One region of the Streptomyces sp. NPDC085927 genome, then DNA from elsewhere that is predicted to be linked to it. Evidence: riboswitches for the same ligand, from Rfam matches in the RefSeq annotation. Region 1 holds a riboswitch; the other holds the start of a gene.
What was found. A riboswitch is a leader RNA that binds a small molecule or an ion and turns the genes downstream of it on or off. The one in region 1 is predicted to bind glycine.

Region 1 (8,091 bases):
GTCCTCGACGAGTCCCGCGTCGACCTGCTGCTTGAGTACGCCGCCGCCCCAGGTGTGGAAGATGTCCGGCAGCTTCCCGGAGGCGGTCAGCGCGGTCATCTTGGACTTGTAGGCGTCGTTCTCGAGCTGCACGATCTTGATCTTGACCGTGGGGTTCTGCTTCTCGAACTTCCGGGCGAGAGCGGCCCAGACGTCCTTCGTCGGCTGGGTGGTGGAGATGTTCCACCACTCGATCGTGGTCGTCCCCGACGACCCTCCGTCCGAGTCGCCGCCGCACGCGCTCAGTGCCGTGATGCCCAGGCCGGCCGCGGCGGAGGCCGCCAGGAAGCCGCGGCGGGACAGTGCCGGGTCGCCCATGTCATGCGCTCCTTGGAGTCAGGGGCGGACATCTCCACACCCACCCACTGGTTCGAAAGTTTCGGAAGAGATTCAGAAACATGCGTTGTTGCCGCACCCTAGAGACAGCCGCCAAACGGTGGCAACCCCTTGTACGCGGTGAATCTGCCTCCGGCCCGCACCGCACGCACCGAGACGGCCGCCCACCGGGGCCGGACCGAGCTCTTCCGCCACCCCCCGGAAGGCGGCGCTCCCGCCGGTCGGCCGGTCCGGTACGCCCTTGCCGTCCCCACCGGCACCCCGGCCCACGGCCCTTTCGGAGGTCCGGTTCGAAGCGGACGATCAGCACACGGCGACGGTCCCCGACCACGCCGGGCGGCGCCGCGTCACTTCCGCCAAGGCATGCGAAACTTTCGGATCATCCGGCGAACCTTACGAACGAGGGCGCGGAAGCCATTCCCCCTCATCGCCCCCGCGCCGCCCGGCTCCGCCGCCCGCCCTATCGTGATCGGCATGCAGTCCTACACGATCGGCCAGGCAGCGCGACTGCTCGGCGTCAGCCCGGACACCGCCCGCCGCTGGGCGGACGCGGGCCGGGTCACCACCCACCGCGACGAAGGCGGACGGCGGCTCATCGACGGGCGGGACCTGGCCGCGTTCTCGGTGGACCTCGCGAAGGCCGGCGCGGCCGAGGAGGGCACGCCGTACACCTCGGCGCGCAACGCTTTTCCCGGCATCGTCACGGCGATCAAGCTCGGCGACGTGGCCGCCCAGGTCGAGATCCAGGCGGGCCCGCACCGACTGGTCTCGCTGCTGACCCGCGAGGCCGTCGAGGAGCTCGGGCTGGAGGTCGGCATGGAGGCCACGGCGCGGGTGAAATCGACAAACGTCCATATCGACCGCGTCTGACGCACGGAAACGGCCTGCCCAGGCCCCGGGCCCTGGGCCCGCAGGGCGGGTGGGGGTACGACGAAGGGCTCCGCCCCGGCCGCACGGCCGAAGCGGAGCCCTTCCACTCCTCGGTACCGGTACAGATACCGGTGCGGGTACCAGTACAGGGCGTTGCTCCTCGGTTGCCGGTCCCGTTCCCCGGTCCCGGCCCCGTGGGATCGACCGCCGCCTCAGTCCTCGTACGCCTCCAGCGGCGGGCAGGAGCACACCAGGTTGCGGTCGCCGAAGGCCTGGTCGACGCGGCGCACCGGTGGCCAGTACTTGTCGGCGGCACTCACGCCGGTCGGGAAGACGGCTTCCTGACGGCTGTACGCGTGCTCCCACTCCCCGCCGAGCGCCGCGGCGGTGTGCGGGGCGTTGCGCAGGGGGTTGTCATCCGCGGGCCACTCACCGGAGCCGACTTTCTCGATCTCCGCGCGAATCGCGATCATCGTCTCGCAGAACCGGTCGAGTTCGGCCAGGTCCTCGGACTCGGTCGGCTCGATCATCAGCGTCCCGGCCACCGGGAACGACATCGTCGGCGCGTGGAAGCCGTAGTCGATCAGCCGCTTGGCCACGTCGTCCACGCTCACGCCGGTCGCCTTGGTCAGGGGGCGCAGGTCGATGATGCACTCGTGCGCGACCAGCCCGCCGGGGCCGGTGTACAGCACCGGGTAGTGCGGCTCGAGGCGCTTGGCGATGTAGTTGGCGCTGAGTACCGCCACCTGGGTGGCCCGCTTGAGCCCTTCGCCGCCCATCAGCCGGACGTACGCCCACGAGATGGGCAGGATTCCCGCCGAGCCCCACGGCGCCGCCGAGATGGGCCCGATCCCGGTCTCCGGCCCGGCCTCGGGCTGCAGCGGGTGGTTCGGAAGGTACGGCGCCAGGTGCGCCCGCACACCGACCGGGCCGACGCCGGGACCGCCGCCGCCGTGCGGGATGCAGAAGGTCTTGTGCAGGTTCAGGTGCGAGACGTCCCCGCCGAAGTGCCCGGGCTTGGCCAGTCCGACCAGCGCGTTGAGGTTCGCGCCGTCCACGTACACCTGGCCGCCGGCCTCGTGCACGGCCGCGCAGATGTCGGCGACGTGCTCCTCGAACACCCCGTGCGTCGAGGGATACGTGATCATCAGCACCGACAGCTCGTCGCGGTACCGCTCGATCTTCGCGCGCAGGTCGTCGACGTCGACCTCGCCGTCCTCGGCGGTCTTCACGACGACGACCTTCATGCCGGCCATGACGGCGCTGGCGGCGTTGGTGCCGTGCGCGGAGGACGGGATGAGGCAGACGGTGCGCTGGTCGTCGCCGTTGGCCCGGTGGTAGCCGCGGACGGCGAGCAGCCCGGCCAGTTCGCCCTGGGAGCCCGCGTTGGGCTGGAGGCTCACCTTGTCGTAGCCGGTGACCTCCGCGAGCCGGTCCTCCAGCTCGTGGATGAGCGTGAGGTAGCCCTGGGCCTGTCCGGCCGGCGCGAAGGGGTGCAGCTGCCCGAACTCGGGCCAGGTGATGGGCTCCATCTCCGCGGTCGCGTTGAGCTTCATGGTGCAGGAGCCCAGCGGGATCATGCCGCGGTCCAGCGCGTAGTCGCGGTCGGCGAGCCTGCGCAGGTAGCGCAGCATCGCGGTCTCGGAGCGGTGCTGGTGGAAGACGGGGTGCGTCAGGTACTCGTCGGCGCGCAGCAGGGCGTCCGGGAGGGTGTTCCGCGCGGCCGCGTCCAGGGATTCGACGTCTCCCTCGACACCGAAGGCGCTCCACACGGCGGCGAGCCGGTCGCGCGTGGTGGTCTCGTCGCAGGCGATCGAGACGAGGTCGGCGTCGACGAGGTGCAGGTTGACGCCGTTGTCCCGGGCGGCGGCCACGACCTCGGCGGCCCGTCCCGGGACCCGGACGGTCAGCGTGTCGAAGTAGGAACCGTGCACGATCTCCACGCCGCCGGCCCGGAGCCCTTCGGCGAGGACGGTCGCGTAGCGGTGGGTGCGCCACGCGATCGTCCTCAGCCCCTCGGGGCCGTGGTAGACGGCGTACATGCCGGCCATGACGGCGAGCAGCACCTGGGCGGTGCAGATGTTGCTGGTGGCCTTCTCGCGGCGGATGTGCTGCTCGCGGGTCTGGAGCGCGAGCCGGTAGGCCCTGTTCCCGTCCGCGTCGACGGAGACGCCAACGAGCCGGCCGGGCAGGCTGCGCGCCATCTTCTCCTGCACGGCCATGTATCCGGCGTGCGGTCCGCCGAAGCCCATCGGTACGCCGAAGCGCTGCGTCGTGCCGACCGCGATGTCCGCGCCGAGTTCGCCGGGGGAGGTCAGCAGCGTGAGGGCGAGCAGATCGGCGGCGACGGTGACGAGCGCGCCCAGCTCGTGCGCCCGGTCGATCACCGGCTTGATGTCGCGCACGGCCCCGGAGGCGCCCGGGTACTGGATCAGCACGCCGTTGATCTCACGCTCGGCGACCTCGGCGGGGATGCCCTCGCTCAGGTCGGCGACGACGACCTCGACGCCGGCCGGCTCGGCTCGGGTCCGGATGACGGCGGCGGTCTGCGGCAGCGCGTCCGCGTCGACCAGGAACAGGCCCTTCTTGTTCTTGCCCATGCGACGCGACAGCGCCATCGCCTCGGCGGCCGCGGTGCCCTCGTCGAGCAGGGAGGCGCCGGAGGTCGGGAGGCCGGTGAGCTCGGCGACCATGGTCTGGAAGTTCAGCAGCGCCTCGAGCCGCCCCTGCGAGATCTCGGGCTGGTACGGGGTGTAGGCCGTGTACCAGGCGGGGTTCTCCATGACGTTCCGCAGGATGACGGGCGGCGTGAAGGTCCCGTAGTACCCCAGCCCGATCATGGAGCCGAGCACCTCGTTGCGGTCGGCCAGCGACCGCAGCTCGGCCAGCACCTCGGGCTCGGTCCGGGCACCCGGCAGGTCCAGCGCGTCGGCGTTCTTGATCACATCCGGGACCGCGGCGGCCGTCAGCTCATCGAGCGAGCCGTAGCCGACCTGCGCGAGCATCTTGGCGCGGGCCTCGTGGTCGGGGCCGATGTGACGCTGCTCGAAGGGCGTTCCCTGTTCGAGCTCGGAGAGGGGAATGCGATGGGCGGTCATGTGCGGAGGCCTCCTGGTCCGACGACCTTCGAGGGGCACCACGGCGGGTGCCCGGACGGCCTCCCCCTCTGTCATCTCAACCTGAGAGCTTCACCGGCCGCCCGGGGCGGCCGGCTTTCACCGTCGGTGAGAGCGGGAGCCGTCGACACCCGCTCTGCTTTCCAGAGTGACCTCGTCCATGCGGTACGTGGGCCTGAGAGATTCCGGGGAGGATTTGCTCCTTCGGCGCCCTCCGATGGTGCAGAGAGGGCTCTCCCGCACGGGGTCAGCAGCCGCTGCCAGGGTACCAGCGAGGGCAAGACCCGGACTTTCGAGTGGCCGCTCCGCCGATTGTGCCGTTTTGTAGTGCTGACGAATCCTTGCGACCCGTGGAGGGCCCGTGCAGACCGACATCGATCCGCGCAACCTGATCGGCCGCAAGGCGTTCGACCGCAACGGCAACCGGATCGGCACGATCGACGAGGTCTATCTCGACGACGCCACCGGCGTGCCGGAGTGGGCGGCGATACGCACCGGCCTGTTCAGCAGGGACGCCTTCGTCCCCCTGGAGCCGAGCGAGCTGATCGACGGCAGCCTCCACATCCCCTTCGAACGCGCCCTGATCAAGGACGCCCCCGACTTCGGGGTGGGCCGCCATCTCTCCCCGGAGCAGGAACTCCAGCTCTACCACCACTACGGCCTGGACACAGGCGCCCCTCCCCCGCTCCCGGACCACGACTTCGGCAGGCTCGCCGGCAGGGACGACTCCGCCTGACGACGTCACCCGTGGCGCACCCGAGCCGCCGCCCCCGCACCAGCGCTTGAACCCTGGCTGCCCCGGGCGGCCCGGCCGTCCCGGGTACTCCGGGCGTCGCCGTCGGCCCCGTCGTGGGCGCCCTCACCGCCCCGACCGTCACCGTCCTGGCGGTTCTCGCCGTCCGGTCCTCCCGCGCCGTCCCCGGGGCTTCGCTCCACCAACGGCAGCGGATCCGCAGGGTGCAGGGCCCGGTCGTCGGTCCGGAAGGTCCTCACCCGCCCCGGCGCCGACCCGGGCGTCTCGAACCGCACCGTGACCCGCCCCAGGCCGCTGCCCTGGACCCACCCATGGCCGTACTCGCTGTGCCTGACGTCGTGCCCGGCCGGCCAGCGCCGCTCGGCGCCCGCCTGTTGCCGCTCCTCCGCGGGCGCTGCCGCCTCCGCTTCCCCGCCCGGCAACTCCTTGTCCCGCTCCCCCGCCGCCTGCGCGAACAGGTCCTCCTGCGTGTAGTCGGCGAGCCCGCTGACCCCCACGCCCAGCAGCCGTACGCCGCCCGTCGTGTCGACCGAGTCCAGCAGCCGGGCCGCCGCCTCACGCACCACCGCCGGATCGTCCGTGGGCCCCCTCAGGGTCTCGGAGCGGGTGAGCGTCGAGAAGTCGTACCGCCGCACCTTCAGCACGATGGTCCGTCCCGACAGCCCCGCTGTCCTCAGCCGGCGCACACAGCGGTCCGCGAGACGCTGCACCTCCACCCCGACCCGCACCCGGTCGTGGATGTCCACGTCGTAGGTGTCCTCGACCGACACCGACTTCGTCTCCCGCTCGGCCACCACGGACCGATCGTCCCTCGCCAGGGACATGGCGTGCAGGGCGTGTCCGTGCGCCTTGCCGAGCAGGCGCACCAGCTCGTCCTCCCCTGCCTCGGCGAGGTCCCCGACCGTGTGGATGCCGGCCCGCCGCAGGTGGTCACCGGTGGCCGGCCCGACGCCCGGCAGGGTCCGGACCGACAGCGGTGCCAGCAGGGCCCGCTCGGTCCCCGGCTCGATCAGCACCAGCCCGTCCGGCTTGGCCTGCTCCGAGGCGATCTTCGCCAGCATCTTGGAGGCCGCCAGCCCCACCGAGCCGGTGAGCCCCGTGGCCGCCCGTATGTCCGCGCGCAGCTTCGCGCCGGCCAGCCGGGCGGACCGCTCGTCCCGGGCCGCCCCTCCGGCCTCCAGATCCACGAACGCCTCGTCCAGGCTCAACGGTTCGACCAGGGGCGACAGCGCCCGCAGCAGCCCCATCACCTGGTCGCTGATCGACCGGTAGAACGCGAAGCGGGGCACGAGATACGCCGCGTTCGGCGCGAGCCGCCGCGCCTGCGCCATGGGCAGCGCCGAACGGACGCCGAAGACCCGGGCCTCGTACGAGGCGGTGGCGACCACACCGCGCGGCCCGAGTCCGCCCACGATCACGGCCTTCCCGCGCAGGCTCGGCTTGGACGCCTGCTCCACCGAGGCGAAGAAGGCGTCCATGTCGAGATGCAGGACTGTGGGCGCGGATCTCACATCCCCGATGCTGCCCTACGCCACTGACAATCCCCCGCCGCGCGTGCCTCCGGCCGTCCCGACGACCCGGACAGTGCGGCCCCCCGGACAGTGCGGCCCCACGGACGGCGCAGACCGTCCGGAAGCGCAGACGGCACGGACCCCCCGTGCGGCGCGGCGGTTCAGACGGCGCGGTTGCGCCGCCTCGCCAGCTCGTCCGCCGGGTTGGGGCCGATCAGCGTCTCCCCGGTGTCGACGCGCTCCCCGTGCAACTGCGACAGCGCGTTCTCGACGTCCCGCCACACCACGCCCACGGCGATCCCGAAGATCCCCTGGCCGCCCTGGAGCAGGGCATGGACCTCGTCCGGCGTGGCGCACTCGTAGACCGTGGCGCCGTCGCTCATCAGCGTCATGCGCTCCAGGTCGCGGAAGCCCCCCTCCCGCAGGTGCTGGACCGTGGTACGGATGTTCTGCAACGAGACACCGGTGTCCAGGAACCGCTTGACGATCTTCAGGACCACGACGTCCCGGAAGCTGTACAGCCGCTGTGTCCCCGAGCCGTGGGCGGGCCGCACACTGGGCTCGACCAGCCCCGTGCGGGCCCAGTAGTCCAGTTGCCGGTAGGTGATACCGGCGGCCGCGCAGGCCGTCGGGCCGCGGTAGCCGATCTCCTCGGACGCCATGGACGTCGCCGCCCCTCCGCTGCTCGGCACGGCCGCCGGTCGCTGCGGAGCAGGACCGGCCGCGCTGCCGTGATGGGCATACGCCCCGCTCGCGCGGAGCTGAGAGCCTGGGGGAGGGTACGGACCGCTCACCCCGAGACCATGTCCGGGGGCACCCCCAGCCGTACCGTCGCCGGTGCTTCTCACGCCGACCTCCGTCCTTGACCTGCCTCCTCGACGGTAGGCAGTCACCAAGGGTGCGTCAACGATCGCCACACTCGGCACGCCGAGTGATAATCACCCTAAGAGTGGTTTCCCGTGCCCCACCGCGGGGAAAGGCTAGCCGAATGCTCTCCGCGCGGGCCGCGCAAGGCTCTCCCGCACCCCGGTTCCGAGCGGCATCCGGCGGAACGGTCGCCGCCCCTCACTGGCTGCTGGAGCCGAAATCCTCCGGCGAGATCTGGTCGAGGAACTCGCGGAACTTCTCCACCTCGTCCTCCTGCTCGTCCGGGATGGCGATTCCCGCGTCGTCGAGCACCGTGTCGCTGCCGTAGATCGGCGTACCCGTGCGCAGCGCCAGCGCTATCGCGTCGGACGGCCGGGCACTCACCTCGACCCCGCTGGCGAAGACCAGCTCCGCGTAGAAGACACCCTCACGCAGGTCTGTGATGCGCACTTCCGTGAGCTCTTGGCCGACGGCTTCCAGCACGTCCTTGAAGAGGTCGTGGGTCAGCGGGCGCGCGGGAGCCATGCCCTGCTGGGCGAAGGCGATGGCCGTCGCCTCCCCCGGGCCGATCCAGATGGGGAGGTACCGGTCGCCTCCC
Region 2 (8,091 bases), on a different contig from region 1:
CTGACCGCAGAACGTCGTGGAGTTCGAGCGGGCCGCCGCGGAGGCCCGCCGCCTCGCCGACGAGGGGCCAACTGGGAGCAGCGCTGGGAGACGCCGGCGGGAGAGGTCTTCCCGCCCCTCCTGGCGCACGCCTTCGACCTGCGGGTCGACGTGGTGTGGTCGCTCCCGTCGGGTGCCCGGCGGGCCAGCGGTGCGGAGCCCGGCAACGCCTTGCGCCAGACGTCGGCGTCGCCCCGTACTCCCGGGCCCGTCGCACGGCTACGGCAGCCCGGACCGGACGCCCGCCTTCGACCGGGACGGTGCCCAGCGCCAGTGGCTCGCGCAGCGGGTGACGGCCGCGGATCTGCCCGCGGCCCCACCGCGTCTCGCGGACGGCGACACCGTCAGCACGGACGAACTGAAGGCCGCCGGGGCACTGACCGCCCGGCGGGACGTCGAGGCGCAGCTGAGCGGCGGCAGCCTCAAGGCGGGCGACAGCGAACTGCAACCGTTCGAACAGGTACGGCTGTTGATGGTGCGACCGGGGCCGTGGCCACCGGAGCTCGACGCCGTGGCGGCCGCGGTGGCGCGGCGGCTGTGGCACGCGGCGTCCGAGGACTTCGCGAACGCGGCCCAGGCACCGAACGCGGCCTGGGCGTGGGACACCGCCATCGGCCTGGTACTGCCTCCGGAGGAGTACCCGGTACTGGCGGACTCCCGGTACGCGGCGGAGGAGTACCGCGCGGCGGTGCGCCGGATCGCCCACGAGCTGGTGAGGGCGGGAATGGATCCCCGTGCGGTCGTCCGCCTGGCGGATCGGCTCCGGCGGGACCTGGGACTCGCATCCAGGTACTGACCCGACCGCGCCGGGGCCCGGCTCACCGCGCCCGGCTCACCCGTCGCACCAGCCGTGGGTCTTGCCGAACTGCAGCAGCCCGCGGCGCGCCTGGAGGATCTGTTCGCCGGTCAGCGTCGGCGCGGCGGACAGCAGGACCTCCGTGACCTCCTGGAGGTACTCCTCGGCGGTGAGCACGTCGCACAGCGGGTCGTCGCCGTCCGGCTGCCTGCCCGCACCGGCGGAGGACACCGGGCCGGCCCCCTGGGCCAGCCGCACGCCCGAGGCCTTCAGCCCTCGGTCGCCCTCCTCGATCTCGAACTCCACGGTGACCCCGGGACGCAGCTGATGCTCCGGAATCCGCACGTCGTTGACGTGGAGGAAGACGTCCTCCCCGCCGTGCTCCGGAGCGATGAACCCGTAACCCCGCACGGCGTCGAACCGCACCACACGACCAGCAACCATTGTTTCCAACCCCCAACAGAACACCGGACCCCAGGCCCGGACCCCATGCCCGGAACGGAACCCGACCAGCCAGGACAACATACGCCGTCCGCCGCGCGCCGGCCCCTCAGCACTCGATGATGTTCACCGCCAGCCCGCCCCGCGCGGTCTCCTTGTACTTGACGGACATGTCGGCGCCGGTGTCCTTCATGGTCTTGATGACCTTGTCCAGGGACACCTTGTGCGAGCCGTCGCCGCGCATCGCCATCCGCGCGGCGGTGACCGCCTTCACCGCGGCCATGCCGTTGCGCTCGATGCACGGGATCTGGACCAGGCCGCCGACCGGGTCGCAGGTCAGGCCGAGGTTGTGCTCCATGCCGATCTCGGCGGCGTTCTCGACCTGCTCCGGTGAGCCGCCCATCACCTCGGCGAGGGCGCCCGCCGCCATCGAGCAGGCGGAGCCGACCTCGCCCTGGCAGCCGACCTCGGCGCCGGAGATGGACGCGTTCTCCTTGAACAGCATGCCGATCGCACCGGCCGCCAGCAGGAAGCGGACCACACCGTCCTCGTCGGCACCGGGGACGAAGTTCATGTAGTAGTGCAGGACGGCGGGGATGATGCCGGCCGCGCCGTTGGTCGGGGCGGTGACGACCCGGCCGCCCCCGGCGTTCTCCTCGTTCACGGCCATCGCGTAGAGGGTGATCCACTCCATGGCGAGGGCCTTCGCATCGCCCTCCGCGCGCAGCTTGCGTGCCGTGTTCGCGGCGCGCCGGCGCACCTTCAGGCCACCCGGCAGGATGCCCTCGCGGGACATGCCGCGCGCCACGCACGCCTGCATCACCCGCCAGATCTCCAGCAGGCCCTCGCGGACCTCCTCCTCGGTCCGCCAGGCACGCTCGTTCTCCAGCATCAGCGCGGAGATCGACAGGCCCGTCTCCCGGGTCAGGCGCAGCAGCTCGTCGCCCGTGCGGAACGGGTACTTCAGGACCGTGTCGTTGAGCTTGATGCGGTCCGCGCCCACCGCCTCCTCGTCGACGACGAAGCCGCCGCCCACCGAGTAGTACGTCTTCGACAGCACCTCGGCGCCGGACGCGTCGTACGTCCACAGGGTCATGCCGTTCGCGTGGTACGGAAGCGTCTTGCGGCGGTGCAGCACCAGGTCGTCGTCGAAGGAGAACGCGATCTCGTGCGTGTCGAGCAGCCGCAGACGGCCCGAGGCCTTGATCTTCTCCACCCGTTCGTCGGCCGTCTCCACGTCCACCGTGCGGGGCGAGGCGCCCTCCAGGCCGAGCAGCACCGCCTTGGGCGTGCCGTGCCCGTGGCCGGTGGCGCCGAGCGACCCGTACAGCTCCGCGCGGACCGAGGCGACCGAGTCCAGCAGCTCCTCGTTGCGCAGCCGCCGGGAGAACATGCGGGCGGCCCGCATCGGGCCGACCGTGTGCGAGCTGGACGGCCCGATGCCGATCGAGAACAGGTCGAAGACCGAGAGGGCCACGGAAGGACTCCTAGGGGTTCGGCGGACGCCGCTGTCCGCCGGGGGGTGGTTCGCGGTGATACGGATGCCGGGAACGGGACGGTGTTCACAAGGGGTGCACGATGCGGGGCATCGCGCCCACTGACCCAGTGTGCGCGATGCCCCGGACGGTCGTACGAATCAAAGCGTACGAAATTACTTCAGACCGGGGTACAGCGGATGCTTCTCCGCGAGAGCCGTCACCCGTGCCCGGAGCGCCTCGGCGTCGGTGGCCTCGAAGGGAGAGGGCGCCTTCAGCGCCTCGGCGATCACGTCCGCCACCTCGGTGAAGTCCTCGGTGTCGAAACCGCGGGTGGCCAGGGCGGGCGTGCCGATCCGCAGACCCGAGGTGACCATCGGCGGCCGCGGGTCGTTCGGTACCGCGTTGCGGTTGACGGTGATGCCGACCTCGTGGAGCCGGTCCTCCGCCTGCTGCCCGTCCAGCTCGGACGCGCGCAGGTCGACCAGGACCAGGTGCACGTCCGTACCGCCGGAGAGCACGTCCACGCCCACCGCCTTGACGTCGTCCTTCGTCAGACGCTCGGCCAGGATGCGGGAGCCCTCCAGGGTGCGGCGCTGGCGGTCCTTGAACTCCTCGGACGCGGCGATCTTGAAGGCCACCGCCTTGGCCGCGACCACATGCTCCAGCGGGCCGCCCTGCTGGCCGGGGAAGACCGCGGAGTTGATCTTCTTGGCCAGCTCGGCCGTGGAGAGGATCACACCGCCGCGCGGACCGCCGAGGGTCTTGTGCGTGGTCGTGGTGACGACGTGGGCGTGCGGGACCGGGTTCGGGTGCAGGCCCGCCGCGACCAGACCGGCGAAGTGCGCCATGTCGACCATCAGGTACGCGCCGACCTCGTCCGCGATCCGGCGGAACTCGGCGAAGTCGAGCTGCCGCGGGTATGCCGACCAGCCGGCGACGATCAGCTTCGGCCTGCTCTCCTTGGCCAGCCGCTCGACCTCGGCCATGTCGACCCGGCCGTCGTCGCCCACGTGGTAGGCGACCACGTCGTAGAGCTTGCCGGAGAAGTTGATCTTCATGCCGTGGGTCAGGTGCCCGCCGTGCGCGAGGTTCAGGCCCATGATCGTGTCACCGGGCTTGAGCAGCGCGAACATCGCGGCGGCGTTGGCCTGCGCGCCCGAGTGCGGCTGCACGTTGGCGTGCTCGGCGCCGAACAGCTCCTTGACCCGGTCGATGGCGATCTGCTCGATCACGTCGACGTGCTCGCAGCCGCCGTAGTAGCGGCGGCCGGGGTAGCCCTCGGCGTACTTGTTGGTGAGGACCGTGCCCTGGGCCTCCATGACCGCGACCGGGGCGAAGTTCTCCGAGGCGATCATCTCGAGGGTGGACTGCTGGCGGTGCAGCTCGGCATCGACCGCCGCGGCGACGTCCGGGTCGAGCTCGTGCAGCGGGGTGTTCAGAAGCGACATGCGGTTACGGCCTCCTCAGCCCTGGATGAAGGCGTCGTACTCGGCGGCGGAGAGCAGGTCGGCCGGCTCGTCGGTGACCCGCACCTTGAACAGCCAGCCGCCCTCGAAGGGGGCCGAGTTCACCAGCGAGGGGTCGTTCACCACGTCCTCGTTGACCTCGGTGACCTCGCCGGTGACCGGGCAGTACAGGTCGCTGACCGACTTGGTCGACTCCAGTTCGCCGCACGTCTCGCCCGCGGTCACGGTGTCACCGACCTCGGGGAGCTGGACGAACACGACGTCGCCGAGCGCGTTGGCCGCGTGCTCGGTGATGCCGATGGCCGACACACCGTCCTCGGCGGCCGACAGCCACTCGTGCTCCTTGCTGTAACGCAGCTGCTGGGGGTTGCTCATGGCCTGGATTCTCCTGTACGCGGTGGACTTGCTGATGACTCGGAAACTACGGGAAGTACGGGACATGCGCGTGAGCGGGCACGGCCTGCCCTGCTTCACCCGTGTGAGGCCCTGGAGGCGCTGGAGGTCCTTACGCCGACGTGCGAGGACCTGGAAAGCCGTCCCGGGGGCGTCCTGCGGCGGTACTACTTCTGCCGCTTGTAGAACGGCAGCGCCACGACCTCGTACGGCTCGTGGCTGCCGCGGATGTCCACACCGACACCCGCCGTGCCCGGCACCGCGTACGCCGCGTCGACGTACGCCATCGCGATCGGCCGGCCCAGCGTCGGGGAGGGCGCACCGGAGGTGACCTCGCCGATCACCTCGCCGCCGGCGACCACCGCGTACCCGGCGCGCGGGACCCGGCGGCCCTCGGCGGCCAGGCCGACCAGGGTGCGGGGCGGGGTTCGCTCGGCGCGGGCGGCGGCCTCGGTCAGGGCGGCGCGGCCCACGAAGTCGCCCTCCTTCTCGAACTTCACCACCCGGCCGAACCCGGCGTCGAACGGTGTCAGGGAGGCGCTCAGCTCATGGCCGTACAGCGGCATGCCGGCCTCCAGGCGCAGCGTGTCCCGGCAGGACAGCCCGCACGGGATCAGACCGGCGCCCTCGCCCGCCCCGGTCAGCGCCTGCCACAGCTCCACCGCGTGCTCCGGCTTCACGAACAGCTCGAAGCCGTCCTCGCCGGTGTAGCCGGTACGGGCGATGAGGGCGGGGACGCCCGCGACCGTGCCGGGCTGCCCGGCGTAGTACTTCAGACCGTCGAGGTCGGTGTCGGTCAGGGACTGCAGGATGCCGGAGGACTCGGGGCCCTGCACCGCGAGCAGCGCGTACGCGTCGCGGTCGTCACGGACCTCGGCGTCGAAGCCGGCCGACCGCTCCACTAGCGCGTCCAGCACCACCTGGGCGTTGGAGGCGTTCGCGACGACCAGGTAGCGGGGGGACCCGGCCCCGGTGTCGTCGAGCCGGTAGACGATCAGGTCGTCCAGGATGCCGCCGTCCTCGCGGCAGATCATGGTGTAGCGGGCGCGGCCGGTCTTGACGGTCCCGATGTTGCCGACCAGCGCGTGATCGAGGAACCGGGACGCCTGCGGGCCGGTGACGGTGATCTCGCCCATGTGGGAGAGGTCGAAGAGACCGGCCCGCGTCCGCACGGCGTTGTGCTCGTCGCGTTCGGAGCCGTAGCGCAGGGGCATGTCCCAGCCGGCGAAATCGGTCATCGTGGCACCGAGCGAACGATGCAGGGCGTCGAGCGCGGTCCGGCGGAGTTCGGTACTGCTCATCGGTCGGTCTCCCAAGGCAGGACAGGCGAGGTCTTTCCTCCCCATCTGTCATCGGAACCTGAGAGGTTCGCCCTGACCGCCCGCGCAGGGGACGACCACGGCTTGCACCTTGGGTGGAGCCACCGGCGACGCGCGCGGGGCCCGCTTTTCAGATGTGCCTCGCCCACGCGGTAACGGTGCCTGAGAGATTCAAGGGAGGGACTTGCTCCTTCGGCGCCCCGGCGGCAACGGTGCCGGGGACTCTCCCGCGCGGATTCAAACGGCCGGTATGCAGTTGGCGCGCTCATCATTGCACGCATCGCGGGGCCGCGGCAGGGGGACCCTTCTGGGAGGAGCGCAGGGTGTTCGGGTGTTCACGCGCGGCTGTGACAGGCCTGTATCGGGAAAGGGACGGAAACCAGGGGCGCCCGGCGTTACCGTCTCTTTACACTCGGCGGGGAGGGGTTCCGGTACCTGGTCACAGGGCCGGACAGCCCCCAGGGGAGGACTCACGGTGAACAAGGCCACGGCGTACGCCGCCACCACGGGCGTCGCGCCGCCCGAGCAGCAGGCCCCCTCGGGCCGGGAGGCGTGCGGCACCCTGCCCGCGCCTGTCGTCCGCGACCTGCGCGAGCGCGCCGGCCACAGCCCGCACGTCCTGCTCTTCGGCCCCCGCGACCTCGTCGTGGTCACCGGACTGCCCGGCAGCGGCAAGTCCACCCTCATGCGGCGCGCGGCGCACGGCACCCTCGTCGACTCGCAGGACACCCGCGACCGCTGGGACCGCGGCATGCCGCGCCTCCTGCCGTACGCGGTGTACCGGCCCCTGGTCCGCCTCGCCCACTACGCCGGACTGCGGCGCGCCCTGCGCACCGGCGAGGGAGTCGTCGTCCACGACTGCGGCACGCAGGCCTGGGTGCGCCGCTGGCTGGCCCGGGAGGCCCGCCGCCGGGGCGCGGAGCTGCATCTGCTGCTGCTCGACGTCTCCCCGGAGCAGGCCCTGGACGGCCAGCGCGAGCGCGGCCGCGGGGTCTCCCGGTACGCCTTCCGGCGCCACCGCACCGCCATCGACCGGCTGCTGGCGTCCGTGACGCGCGGCGACCTGCCCGCGGGCTGCGGCTCGGCCGTCCTGGCCGACCGCGACGCGGCGAACGCGCTGCACCGCATCGACTTCGCGGACTGACCGACCGCCCGGCGACCGCACGGGCGACCGCACGGGCGGCGGGCCGACCGCCGTACGGGCGGACCGCCGGGCCCGGCAGCGGTTAGCCTTTCAGCCACAGCAGTGGTTCCAGGCAGGCGGTAGGCAGATGGACTTCCCGGCGGGCTTCTCCGCGGACTTCCCGGCACAGACTCACCCCCACCCGCACGGCGGATGGCCCGGCAACGAGCTGGAGGAGGTGCTCTCCGCCTCCCTCGGCGTCCCCTCGGGCGACGGCCGGATCATCGAGGTACTGGGCCGGAGCTACGTGTGGATACCGCTGCCCAACGGCGGCGGACCGGACAGCGGCCCGCTGGACCTGCCCACGATGGAGATCGAGGGCCAGGCGTACGTCCCGGTCTTCAGCTCCGAGGAACAGTTCCGTCAGGTGGTCGGCTCCCACATGTCGTTCACCGTCGCGCCCGCGGTGGAGTTCGCGCGCGGTCTGCCGCCGCAGGCCGGGATCGCCGTGAACCCCGGGGGAGTGGTCGGCGTCCCGCTGCCGCCGCCCGCCGTCGCCGCCCTGTGCCGCGCCGGACGCGGCCCGCTGGACGGCCCCGCGAGCGGCGGCCGGGTCAAGCTGTTCGAACCCGACTGGCAGGACGACCCGGTGGACTTCCTCGCCGCCGCCTCCACGGAGTTCGAGGCCCTCGGCATCGTCTCCACCGCCCGCCGCTGCCTCGCCGAGATCGAGACGGCCGAACCGGTGCTGTTCGTCGGCGTCGAACTGTCTCCCGCCGAACTGACCCGTACGGAGGGCGACCTGAGGGCCGCGCCGATGGACGCGCTGGGCCGCGCCCTGGGCCGGGTGCCGGTGAAGTGGCCCGTCAACCTGGTCCTCCTGGACGTGGCCCAGGACCCGGTCGGCCAGTGGATGCGCGACCGCGTCCGCCCCTTCTGCCAGTGGACGCGCTGAGAGGGCCGCGACGCCGCCGGAGGACGGCCGCGCACCGGCGGAGCTCCCCGGGGCCGAGAGGCGCTTAAGCTAGGTTCATTG

Region 2: linked by a shared signal. The riboswitch ahead of gcvT (glycine cleavage system aminomethyltransferase GcvT) and the one ahead of gcvP (aminomethyl-transferring glycine dehydrogenase) in region 1 are both predicted to bind glycine.

The regions. Positions count from the first base shown of each region.
Region 1 covers NZ_JBITSN010000004.1:7,802-15,892, reverse strand. The annotation lists gene ACIF80_RS11950 (extracellular solute-binding protein) at 1-357, opposite strand, end outside; gene ACIF80_RS11945 (molybdopterin-binding protein) at 850-1,245, shown strand; gene gcvP (aminomethyl-transferring glycine dehydrogenase) at 1,458-4,343, opposite strand; glycine riboswitch at 4,515-4,611, opposite strand; gene ACIF80_RS11935 (PRC-barrel domain-containing protein) at 4,723-5,097, shown strand; gene ACIF80_RS11930 (DNA polymerase IV) at 5,103-6,626, opposite strand; gene ACIF80_RS11925 (MerR family transcriptional regulator) at 6,788-7,474, opposite strand; gene ACIF80_RS11920 (bifunctional nuclease family protein) at 7,692-8,091, opposite strand, start outside.
Region 2 covers NZ_JBITSN010000025.1:35,593-43,683, reverse strand. The annotation lists gene ACIF80_RS35655 (hypothetical protein) at 329-835, shown strand; gene ACIF80_RS35650 (cold-shock protein) at 872-1,279, opposite strand; gene ACIF80_RS35645 (L-serine ammonia-lyase) at 1,386-2,753, opposite strand; gene glyA (serine hydroxymethyltransferase) at 2,928-4,202, opposite strand; gene gcvH (glycine cleavage system protein GcvH) at 4,218-4,595, opposite strand; gene gcvT (glycine cleavage system aminomethyltransferase GcvT) at 4,781-5,914, opposite strand; glycine riboswitch at 6,073-6,172, opposite strand; gene ACIF80_RS35625 (AAA family ATPase) at 6,408-7,076, shown strand; gene ACIF80_RS35620 (enhanced serine sensitivity protein SseB) at 7,204-8,010, shown strand.